One region of the Afipia dichlorophenoxyacetatis genome, then DNA from elsewhere that is predicted to be linked to it. Evidence: predicted binding sites of a transcription regulator. Region 1 holds the regulator's gene; the other holds the start of a gene.
The links. The regulator PhoB, encoded in region 1, activates phosphate uptake and scavenging genes when phosphate is short. The targets are predictions, from matches to a motif close to TGTCATNNANCTGTCAT.

Region 1 (5,742 bases):
CTATGTCGAGTACGCCTATGCGAAGCAGAACAAGCTGACCTACGCAGCGATGATCAACAAGGCCGGCAAGACTGTGCAGCCGACCGTTCCTGCATTCCAGGCCGCGGCTTCGAACGCTGACTGGGCGCATGCTCCTGGTTACTACGTCATCCTCACCGACCAGCCGGGCGACACCTCCTGGCCGATCACGGCTGCAACCTTCATCCTGATGCACAAGGCTCCGGCCGATAAGGCTGCTTCGGCTGAAGCTCTGAAGTTCTTCAAGTGGTCGTTCGAGAAGGGCGGCAAGATGGCTGAAGAGCTCGACTACATTCCGATGCCGGAAGCGGTCGTCAAGCAGATCGAAAAGACCTGGTCGGCTGACATCAAGAGCTAAGACATTTGCGGAGGAGGGGGCGACCTCTCCTCCGCTTAGTCTCCGGTGGCGGCTTCAAATAGAGTTCACTGAGCAAGGGGAATCAGCGTGGCAGAGATGGCTGTACAAAGCACTTCGATGGAAGCTGCCGGGCCCTACGACCGCGCCAAGGCGTTGAGTGCCTTCAAATTCGGGGACAAAGCATTTTACTGGACCACGCGCGCCTGCGCGATCGGTGTGCTTCTCATCCTCGGGGGCATTATTTTGTCCCTGATCGCGGGCGCGTGGCCTGCGATACAGGAGTATGGACTTTCTTTCCTGTCGACGCAGCGCTGGGCGCCGTCTGCAAATCCGCCGGTGCTTGGTGCGCTTGGACCAATTTACGGCACGCTGATCACTTCGGTTATTGCGATGTGCATCGCCATCCCGGTCGGCATTGGCATCGCGATCTTCCTCACCGAGCTTTGCCCGCAATGGCTGCGCCGTCCCATTGGCATGGCAGTTGAGCTGCTCGCAGGTATTCCATCCATCATCTACGGCATGTGGGGTTTCTTCGTGCTCGGGCCGTTCCTGGCCAACACATTCCAACCCTTTATGATCAAGATCTTCGACGGCGTTCCAGTGCTCGGATCGATCTTCGCCGGTCCGCCGTCCTACCTCAGCCTTTTCAATGCGTCGCTGATTCTCGCGATCATGGTCCTCCCGTTCATCACCGCCATTTCACGCGACGTCTTTGCCACAGTGCCTCCGGTGCTGAAGGAAGCCGCTTACGGCTTGGGTTGTACAACCTGGGAAGTCGTGCGCAGCGTCGTGATCCCTTATACGCGTGTCGGCGTGATCGGTGGTGTCATGCTGGCTCTCGGACGCGCTCTTGGCGAGACGATGGCCGTGACGTTCATCATCGGTAATTCGTTCCGCATTTCGTCTTCGATCTTCGCGCCTGGCACGACGATTTCGGCGGCGATCGCCAGCGAATTCGCCGAAAGCGACGGACTACATCAATCGGGCCTTATGTTGCTTGGCTTGCTGCTGTTCGTTTTGACGTTCTTCGTGCTCGCTGGCGCTCGCTTGATGCTGCTGCGCCTTGAGAAGAAGGCGGGAGGCTAAACTCATGAACCCGATTTACGTATCCCGCCGTCGCTCAGATATCATCGTCAGGTTTTTGTGCCTGGGTGCTGCTCTATTCGGCGTGACATGGCTCGCGCTCATCCTGTTCACGTTGTTTTACAATGGCCTTGCAGGCCTCTCGCTTCAGCTCTTCACTGAAAATACGCCGCCTCCCGGATCGACGGAAGGCGGCCTGCTGAACGCGATCGTTGGCTCGCTCATCATGACCGTGCTGGGCGTTGGCATCGGTGCACCGATCGGACTGTTCGCCGGAACTTACCTCGCCGAATACGGCAAGCACGATAAGCTCACCTCGGTGATCCGCTTCATCAACGACATTCTGTTGAGCGCGCCTTCGATCATAATCGGCTTGTTCATTTATGGTGCGGTGGTCGTGCCGATGGGCGGGTTTTCGGCGCTTGCGGGTACGCTTGCTCTTGCGGTGATTGTCATTCCAGTGGTGTTGCGTACGACGGAAGACATGTTGCGGCTGGTGCCAAATCAGCTTCGTGAAGCCGCTTCGGCGCTCGGTCTGCCACGGTCGCTCGTGATTAAGCGCATCGCATACCGTGCTGCGCGCTCCGGGCTCATCACTGGCATCCTGCTTGCAACCGCGCGCGTCGCGGGTGAAACCGCACCGCTGCTGTTCACGGCACTCAGCAACCAGTTCTTCAGCCTCGATCTGACCAAGACGATGGCTAACCTGCCGGTGACTATCAACAACTTCGTCCAAAGCCCCTATGCGTACTGGAAAGAACTCGCGTGGAGCGGCGCCTTGATCATCACCCTGACCGTACTTGCCCTTAACATTGGCGCACGCATTCTTGTCGCCGAGAGGACAGCAAAATGAGCGAGCTTTCTGTCTCCACTAGCCATTCTTCCAGCTCGGCACCGTCTATGATGGCAGCGGCGGATGCGCGTCCCAAAGTGACGGTGCGTGATCTGAACTTCTATTATGGCGAACATCACGCGCTGAAAAACATCAACCTGCTGCTGGGCGAGAACCGGGTGACGGCGTTCATCGGACCGTCGGGATGCGGAAAGTCCACGTTGTTGCGTATTTTCAACCGCATGTATGACCTGTATCCAGGCCAGCGCGCGGTCGGGCAGCTCATGCTGGACAACACCAACATTCTCGACCCGAAGCTCGACCTCAACTTGCTGCGCGCGCGCATCGGCATGGTGTTCCAGAAGCCCACGCCGTTCCCGATGACCATCTATGAGAACATCGCGTTCGGTATCCGTCTTTATGAAAAGATTTCCAAGTCCGAAATGGACGGTCGCGTTGAAGCCGCGTTGCGCGGCGGCGCGCTCTGGAACGAGGTCAAGGATAAGCTGAATGCGAGCGGCTTGAGCCTTTCGGGCGGCCAGCAGCAGCGCCTGTGCATCGCACGGACGGTCGCGGTGCGACCGGAAGTGATCCTGTTCGACGAACCTTGCTCGGCGCTCGACCCGATCTCCACCGCCAAGGTCGAAGAACTGATCCAGGAACTGAAAGAGAGTTATACGATCGCGATCGTCACGCATAACATGCAGCAGGCGGCGCGCGTGTCCGACAAGACGGCGTTCATGTATCTCGGCCAACTGATCGAGTTCGATGATACGAACAAGATCTTTACGTCGCCGACCGACAGACGGACGCAAGACTACATCACCGGCCGATTCGGCTGACGCTTATCGCGTGGAGAATTATTATGGGAACAGATCATACCGCCAAGGCGTTCGACGAAGATCTCCAGGAGCTTAACCGGCTCGTCGCAGAGATGGGTGGTTTGGCGGAACGTCAGATCGTTGATTCTGTCGACGCCCTGATCCGTCGGGACGTCGCGTTGGGCAAGCGTGTCGTTGCCGCCGATCTCGACATCGACAAGTTGCAGCATGCGATCGAAGAGCGTGCAGTTCTGACCATTGCGCGCCGTCAACCGATGGCTGTCGATCTTCGAGAGATCGTCGGTTCGCTGCGAGTTGCGACTGATCTTGAGCGCATGGGCGACTTGTCCAAGAATATCGGTAAGCGCGTCGCCGCGCTCGATAGCGATTTCCACCCGCTGAAGCTGATCCGCGGCCTCGAACATATGACCGATCTGGTACAGTCCCAGGTGAAGTCGGTGCTTGATGCTTATGCGGCGCATGACTTGCCGGCTGCCATGGCGGTCTGGAAGGGCGACGAGGAAGTCGATGCGATCTGCACCTCGTTGTTCCGTGAGTTGCTGACTTACATGATGGAAGATCCGCGCAATATCGGCTTCTGCATCCACTTGATGTTCTGCGCCAAGAACATCGAGCGGATCGGCGACCATGCGACGAATATCGCTGAGACGGTCTTCTACATGATCGAAGGTCAACAGATGGTCGATCAGCGCCCCAAAGGCGATATGACGAGTTTTGCGACAGTTGTCTCCGGCAGCTGATGAGAGGGTTTAAATTGAAGGGTCGGACATGAGCGCCCGAATTCTTGTCGTTGAGGACGAAGAAGCGTTGACCACGTTGCTTCGGTACAATCTGGATGCTGAAGGCTACGATGTCGAAACCGTTGCACGCGGTGACGACGCCGACACCAGGCTTAAGGAGCACATCCCTGATCTGATCGTGCTCGATTGGATGTTGCCTGGTTTGTCGGGGATCGAACTTTGCCGTCGTCTGCGGGCAAGACCTGAGACGAAGCAGATCCCGATCATCATGCTGACCGCGCGCGGCGAGGAAAGCGAACGGGTGAGGGGTCTTGCCACCGGAGCGGACGACTACATCGTCAAGCCATTCTCGGTGCCGGAACTCTTGGCGCGGGTGAAGGGCTTGTTGCGTCGCGCCAGCCCCGAGCGCCTTGCCACGGTTCTTGCCTTTGGTGACATCGAATTGGACCGTGACCGGCGCCGTGTGGCTCGTTCCGGCCGCCCCATCGATCTCGGACCGACCGAATACCGTCTTCTGGAGTTCTTCCTGGAACACCCGGGACGCGTTTTCAGCCGCGAGCAATTGCTCGACGGTGTTTGGGGGCGTGACATCTATATCGATGAGCGCACCGTGGACGTCCATATCGGCCGGCTCAGGAAACTTCTGAACCTAGGCCGGGAGCAGGATCCCATCCGGACCGTTCGCGGCGCCGGATATGCCTTGGACGATCGCTTCGCCAAAGCTGAGTAATCCCAACAAGATTGCTGCAGAGCAGCATTAAAGAGATGTTGCTCTGCAATCGTTGGTAGGCGCTGATAACAATTTTGTGCCGATTAGGAGCAAAATTGCACCTCGCTTTTGGGCATCTCCATGTTAACCTGACTCATGACGGGGCAATAAAAACCCAGTCGCAGGATGAATTGGGAAGGAGACCAAAATGGCCTGGAAAGCTCCAAAGATTGTTGAAGTGCCGGTGGGCATGGAAATCAACATGTATGCCTGCGCGGCGCGCAAGTAAGTCTGCGAATTTCTGCAAAAGACAATTGGTCCGGTTTGCGTTAGGGCTCGCCCGATAGGTGGAGTTCTTTCGCACCGGGCTTTGTTGTGTCTGGGTCTAGTTTCCGCAAGCCGGGAATGCCGGAGGCGTCGGGATGTTGCGTGTTGTCGTTCTAGGGGTGGCGGCTGGTGGCGGCGTCCCGCAATGGAACTGCAACTGCAAGGTTTGCCGAACCACGCGGATCGAGCGACCGGATTTGCGAGCCACACAGGCCTCGATCGCTGTCAGCGCCGATAACGAACACTGGTTTCTGATCAATGCGTCGCCCGACCTGCGTCAGCAGGTGATTGCAACGCCGCAACTTCATCCGAAACTGGATCAATTACGCCACAGTCCGATCTCGGGAGTGATTCTGACCAACGGCGAGGTCGATGCCGTCGCTGGGTTATTGTCCCTGCGCGAGGGCTGGCCTTTCACCATCTACGCGCATCAGCGCGTTCTTTCGACACTCAGGGATAACAGCATCTTCAATGTCCTGAGCGCGGAGCGGGTAGGCCGCGAACCGATCGAATTCGATGTTGCTTTCGAGCCCATGCTGGCGGACGGCTCACCGTCAGGATTGGAAGTCCTCCCATTCCTCGTTCCTGGCAAACGTGCCTGGTATCTGGAAGATGCTGCAGCACCTGCGCTGGACGATGAAGCAGGCGATACGGTCGGCCTGCGAATTTCGGACAAGCAGAGCGGCCAATACTTCTTTTTTCTGGCGGCTTGCGCTGCCATGACCCCTGAGCTGAAGCTGCGTCTGAAAAACGCCCCACTGGTGTTTTTTGACGGAACGGTCTGGCGCGATGATGAGCTGATTGCAGCCGGACTTGGCAGCAAGACAGGGCAG
Region 2 (5,742 bases), 1.5 Mb from region 1:
GGTCAGTCTGCCTGACTGGCCGGGCTTTAGTTTCCCGTCGCGTGTCATGTTTCCCGCGCGACGGATCCATACTCGAACAATCAAACAGTCGAGAAGATCAAACGTTCCGCGGCATTTTGCCCACCGCACGCGCGTGCGCCGCGATGTTCGCTATCAACGGCGCAAGATGGTTCCGCTTACTCCAGGCCCAGCTCGCGGCGAGCGTCGGCCTCGCGCTCCAGCTGTTGTCGCTTTGCCACCCGCTTATCGAGAAATGGAAAGCCTGCCTCCTTGGCTTTGATTTGCACAGACACCGTCGTCCGCTTCAGACGGACCGCCGCGCGCAAGGGAGATGCTCCGGCCTCGACAAGCTGTCTTAGCTCTTCAAGGTGTTCGGGCATCCAGCTTCGACTGGTGACATGGCGTCTCATTCAACTGTTCCCTGGGAGACTGAAGGTCTGACGAGCTGATCCAGCCCTCCACGGTGGCTGAACTTTCGAGCTTCTCGGCTTGCCGCAACAAACCATCCCGCGCGCGTCCATGCGGAATCGTATCTGCTTCGTGTCGCAGCTGCGCAGCCAGGCTGCGTAACTGGGCTTGATAGGTTGATTGGATCCGGGCCATTGGGACTGCTCCGCTGTTCGAGACAGACGGGGAGCGCAATCGGTCTCTCTGTCGCCAGCGGCCTTTGTCATGCCGGCGATACTGGATATTGCGCCTTTAGGCTTACAATTACGAGTCGAAAGAGGGAGGGGCGGGTTGGAACAAAGTGCCGCAACCATTCGTGCGGGATGAACGAGGCCGGAGAAAATAACCGGCCTCGTCGTCGCCGCGGCCGAGCGAGGCAGATCTGTTGCGCTGACATTCGCAAGGGCGCCTGTGAAATTCCACAGAACAATCGTAGTCCGATAGGTCGGTATTTTTTCTGAAATAAAACTTTCGCAATTCGCAGCGAAAAGAGTGAGACGTTGTCTCGCGCTCAAACAGTTGCGCAGAAATATCGTGAAGCGAGATGATGCCGGGGAATCATAAGGTCCGATGCCTCGTCTTCCTTGCCGATTCCAGTGGGTGAGGTGAGTGGTTTCATCGTTTCGTCTTGCAAACGTCAAAGAGCGATCGCCGTTTTCTGTGCGACGCGCGTGTCATTCAAAAAAAAATTGCACGTGCGGTGATGAGATTGTCGGGCTGCGTCAAATTGACACATGACCGTCATTCCCGCCGATTAGAAACGCGCGGCGCTAAGCCATCTCTTTTTTTGGGGCCAAGATGAAAAAGTTTTTATTGTCGACTGCTACGATGTTTGCCGTCGTAGCTGGTGTCAGCGGATCGGTTTCGGCTGATTCCACAAGCCCGCAGAACGCGGTCCGTACCGCGACTCCGATCAAGCATCTCGTCGTGATCTTTAACGAAAACCGTTCGTATGATCACTACTTCGGCACTTATCCGAATGCGGCGAACCCTGCGGGCGAGCCGGTGTTCACGGCTAAGGCGAACACGCCGAAGTCGAACAACTTCATTTCGAATCCGACACTGCTCTCCATGAACGGCAACGCTTCGGTCGCGTTGAACGGCACCGACGCCGCCAATCCTTTCCGCCTCGATCGCTCGCAGGCGAACACTCAGTCGCAGAACCATGCCTATACGGCCGAGCAAAAGGCCTATGACAACGGCAAGGCGGATCTCTTCCCGGTGAACACCGGTAAGGGCACCACCGGCGGCGCCGGCGCGTTCGGCACCAAGGGCCAGGTGATGGGCTACTTCGACGGCAACACCGTGACCGCGTTTTGGAATTACGCCCAGAATTTCGCGATGAACGACAACGCCTACACCGACAGCTACGGTCCATCGACCAACGGTGCGATCAACGTGATCTCCGGCCAGACCAACGGCGTGCAGATGACCGCGGGCACTGCGCCGAACGGCAACGTGATCAATGACGGGGCGGGCGCCCTGACGCTGATCGGCGACGTCGATCCCGGCTTCGACGTCTGCTCGAGCACCTCGAGCGCAGCGATCCTGACGGGTCCGAACATCGGCGATATGCTGAACGCTGCGAACCTCACCTGGGGCTCGTTCATGGGCGGCTTCAGCCTTGCAGCTAAGAACGCGAACGGTAGCACGGGCTGCCAGCGCTCAACATTCAGCGCTGTCCTTAACGGCACCAAGACAGACTATGTTCCGCACCACGCATGGTTCCAGTACTACGTGTCGACCGCCAATCCGACGCATGCTCGACCAAGCTCGATCGCGGCTGTCGGTTACACCAATGTCAACGGCGCGAAAGATCCGGCCAACCACGGCTACGATCTGCAGGACTTCTATGATGCAGTGAGCTCCGGCAACTATCCGTCGGTCTCCTACATCAAGATGTCGGCTTATCAGGATGGCCACGCAGGCAACTCCGACCCGCTCGACGAGCAGGCCGGCAACGTCGCGCTGATCAACTTCCTGCAGCAGCAGCCTGATTGGAACAGCACCGCCGTCATCATCACCTACGATGACTCCGACGGATTCTACGATCACGCTTACGCCACGCCGACCACGGCATCCTACGATGCGACCGTCGACCAGGTGAACGGTCCCGGCCAGTGCGGTCGCGGCGTGAACATTCAGCGTCAGCCGCTGGGCCTTAAGGGCCTGCCGGTGAACGGTCGCTGCGGTCCGGGCACCCGCGTGCCCTTCATCGTGGTCTCGCCCTTCGCGAAGCAGAACTTCATCAGCCACACGGCGATCTCGCAGGCTTCTGTCGTCCGCTTCATCCAGGACAACTGGCTGAACGGTCGTCGCCTCGGCGGCGGTTCGGTTGACGCGACCGCTGGCTCGATCATCGACATGTTCGACTTCACCAAGGCTGCCCGGACCGACAAGCTGAACCTTGATCCGTCGACCGGAACCGTGACGACGAACTAAGGACATCTACGGTCACTTACGCACATGATACGCATTCGCGCATTGTGGCTTCTCGGCGCCGGCCTTAGTTTGGCCGGCGCCGTTTTCGCCGCCGAACCGCAAGATTCGATCGGCGAGAACCCGCACCCGATCCAACTTATCCGTCCGCAAACCGCGCCGTTGTCGGCGATGGCGCAGCTCGGCCGCGAGGTCTTTTACGACACGCGCCTGTCGTCGTCAGGCAAGCTGTCTTGCGCGTCGTGTCACAGTCCGGAGCATGCCTACGGTCCGCCGAACGATGGCCCGGTCATGCTAGGCGGACCCACACTGTCGCGCCCGGGCGCACGCGCCGTTCCGTCGCTCACTTATCTTGAGCGGCAACCGGGCTTCAGCATCGGTCCCGAACAAGAAGAAAACGACGAGCCGCCCAGCCTGGCGCAGCAAGCCGCAGTCGCCCAGCAGTCCACGCGCACGTCAAAAACCGCGACGCAAAATGCGCAATCGGCGGCCAACATCGTGCCGCAAGGTGGCCAGTTCTGGGACGGCCGCGCCGATACGCTCCAGGACCAGGCCCTCATCCCGCTGCTCGATCCGCGCGAGATGGACGCCGGCAGTGTCGAGATCGTGGCGGCGAAGCTGCGCGATGCAGCTTACGTGAAACGCTTCACGCAACTGTTCGGCGAGAGTGTTCTCACGAGTGAGAAGCTTCTGGTCTCCGAGGCGATGTTCGCCGTCGCGCGCTACCAGATCGAAGAGCCGAGCTTTCATTCCTACACAAGCAAGTACGATTACTGGCTGGAAGGAAAAGCGCGTCTCAGCGCCAGCGAAATGCGCGGCTACGACCTGTTCAATAATCCAGACAAGGCCAATTGCGCGGGCTGCCATGTGAGTCAGCCCGGCAAAGACGGTTTGCCGCCGCTGTTCACGGACCATCAGTTCGAGGCGCTCGGCGCGCCGCGTAATACGGCACTCGCCGACACCAAGGATCCGAACTATTTCGATCTCGGCGTTTGCGGGCCCACGCGCAAAGATATCGCGGATCAGACGCAGTATTGCGGCATGTTTCTGACGCCGACCTTGCGCAACACCGCAACGCGCCACGCTTTCTTCCACAACGGCGTGTTCCACACGCTGCAGGAGGTGCTCGACTTCTATAACTTCCGCGATACCAATCCGGAGAAGGTCTACCCGCGCGCGGCCGACGGCTCGGTGCAGAAGCTCAACGATATCCCTGCGCAATATCACGCCAATGTCGATGTGAACGATCCGCCGTTCGATCGTCACCTCGGCGACACGCCGGCGATGACATCGCAGGAAGAGACCGACATTATCGCATTTCTGCAGACGCTCACGGACGGGTATAAACCTGGCACTGGAGATAAAGCGGAGAAGTGACGCCCGGCGGCGTCACTGCGGTATCTGGCCCGCGCGGAAGCCACATCCCGCTATGAGTTTGGCACCAGTGTGAAATCCATGCGCCGGTCTCGATCAAAAGAGGCCAGCGTTGGGTTTTCCGAGGCGGCGTGCAGATATCGTCATCTGTCGAGCCGAGACAGAGCCGATCTGTAGCTATCGTCCAGGATCTCGAAAATTTCACCGGCCAGTGTCAGCGCAAGTCGATCCTTAAATTCGGGAGCGGCGTAGTATATTTGTCCAGCAACCTGTCTTTCGGCCATCGTGTTCCAAAGGCGAAAGCGGACTTCCAGCCGTCCGTCTGACGCTTCACGGACATTGGCGACAACAAGAAGCCCGACACCACGGGTTTTCCAATACGCAAAGTCTGGCGGGGAATCTATTTCGACAGTTTCGGCATTGAGAGCATCGGAGCGCTTGAAGGGATATGGACCGCTGTGCGCGAGAATATCGCGCACCGATCGCGTCATCTCAGCCGCAGTTTCTTCAAGCCCCGGTGCCGCGGTGAAATTGGTAACCGCCACCGAATACCACGAAACATGGGTTACTTTCGGGAGGATCCGCCTCACGTGGAAATCTTTTGCGTGAGATGCCTGGCTTATGAGGGCAACGCCGAAAAGCACAGCCAGCGCGACGTATTTCATCACCGAACCTCTGCAGCGCCGATCTGAAAAGGCGCGCCCCGAATCATTCCCATCAGGCTAGGGCTAAATCTTGCGTTGAAATCTACAAAATTGCGAACGTTGATTGAAGTTCGCTCGACCCGCGAAGTCTCATTCCGGAGCTGACGTCAGTGCGAGAGCAGCAGGGGAATCGGCGGGTTCGCCAGCATTGATCGCGTGGCGCCGCCCAAGACAAATTCGCGCAGGCGTGAATGACCATAGGCGCCCATCACCAGCAGATCGATACGATCCTGATCGATGAACTGGTGGAGAACGTCTTCGATGGGGCGTCCCGCGGCATCGATCTGGTACGTCAACGCGGTGATGTCGTGCCGTGCCAGGTAGGCTCCGATGTCGTGCGTTTTGCGCCTGACGTCGAAAGATTTCTCATGCAGCACAGTGACCACATGCACGGTCTTCGCGCGTTGTAGGACCGGAATTGCATCAGAGATGGCACGGGCCGCGGCGCGGCTGTAATCCCATGCGACTGCGACAGCATTGAGCGCTGCTGTCTTTGGGACGCGGCCCTCGGGTATCAAAAGGGTCGGGCGTCCGGATTTAAAGATAACGGCTTCCGCATCCCATCGATTGACGAAGTCGTCGAAATTGACAGGCAGAATCGTCAGGTCTCTGAACCTTGCATACTCGGCGGCAAGGGTAGGGAGCTCCGCCACCAGTCCATGCTCATGCACGATCTCATGACGAACGCCGAGCTTGTCTGCCTCGGTCTCGAACACCTTCAGCAACGAATGCACATTGTCCTCGCTCTTTTTCATTTCGCGAGCGGCCATCGCGGGGA

Region 2: a site for PhoB is predicted at 1,176-1,192, ahead of ACZ5C3_RS10895 (phospholipase C). Genes of this name have one in related genera too.

The regions. Positions count from the first base shown of each region.
Region 1 covers NZ_AP029250.1:3,866,992-3,872,733, reverse strand. Annotated here, with positions in the region: gene pstS (phosphate ABC transporter substrate-binding protein PstS) at 1-376, shown strand, start outside; gene pstC (phosphate ABC transporter permease subunit PstC) at 473-1,462, shown strand; gene pstA (phosphate ABC transporter permease PstA) at 1,467-2,312, shown strand; gene pstB (phosphate ABC transporter ATP-binding protein PstB) at 2,309-3,133, shown strand; gene phoU (phosphate signaling complex protein PhoU) at 3,157-3,873, shown strand; gene phoB (phosphate regulon transcriptional regulator PhoB) at 3,902-4,603, shown strand; gene pqqA (pyrroloquinoline quinone precursor peptide PqqA) at 4,791-4,871, shown strand; gene pqqB (pyrroloquinoline quinone biosynthesis protein PqqB) at 5,005-5,742, shown strand, end outside.
Region 2 covers NZ_AP029250.1:2,332,641-2,338,382, forward strand. Annotated here, with positions in the region: gene ACZ5C3_RS10890 (hypothetical protein) at 177-410, opposite strand; gene ACZ5C3_RS10895 (phospholipase C) at 1,246-2,889, shown strand; gene ACZ5C3_RS10900 (cytochrome-c peroxidase) at 2,914-4,263, shown strand; gene ACZ5C3_RS10905 (hypothetical protein) at 4,404-4,925, opposite strand; gene ACZ5C3_RS10910 (universal stress protein) at 5,072-5,742, opposite strand, start outside.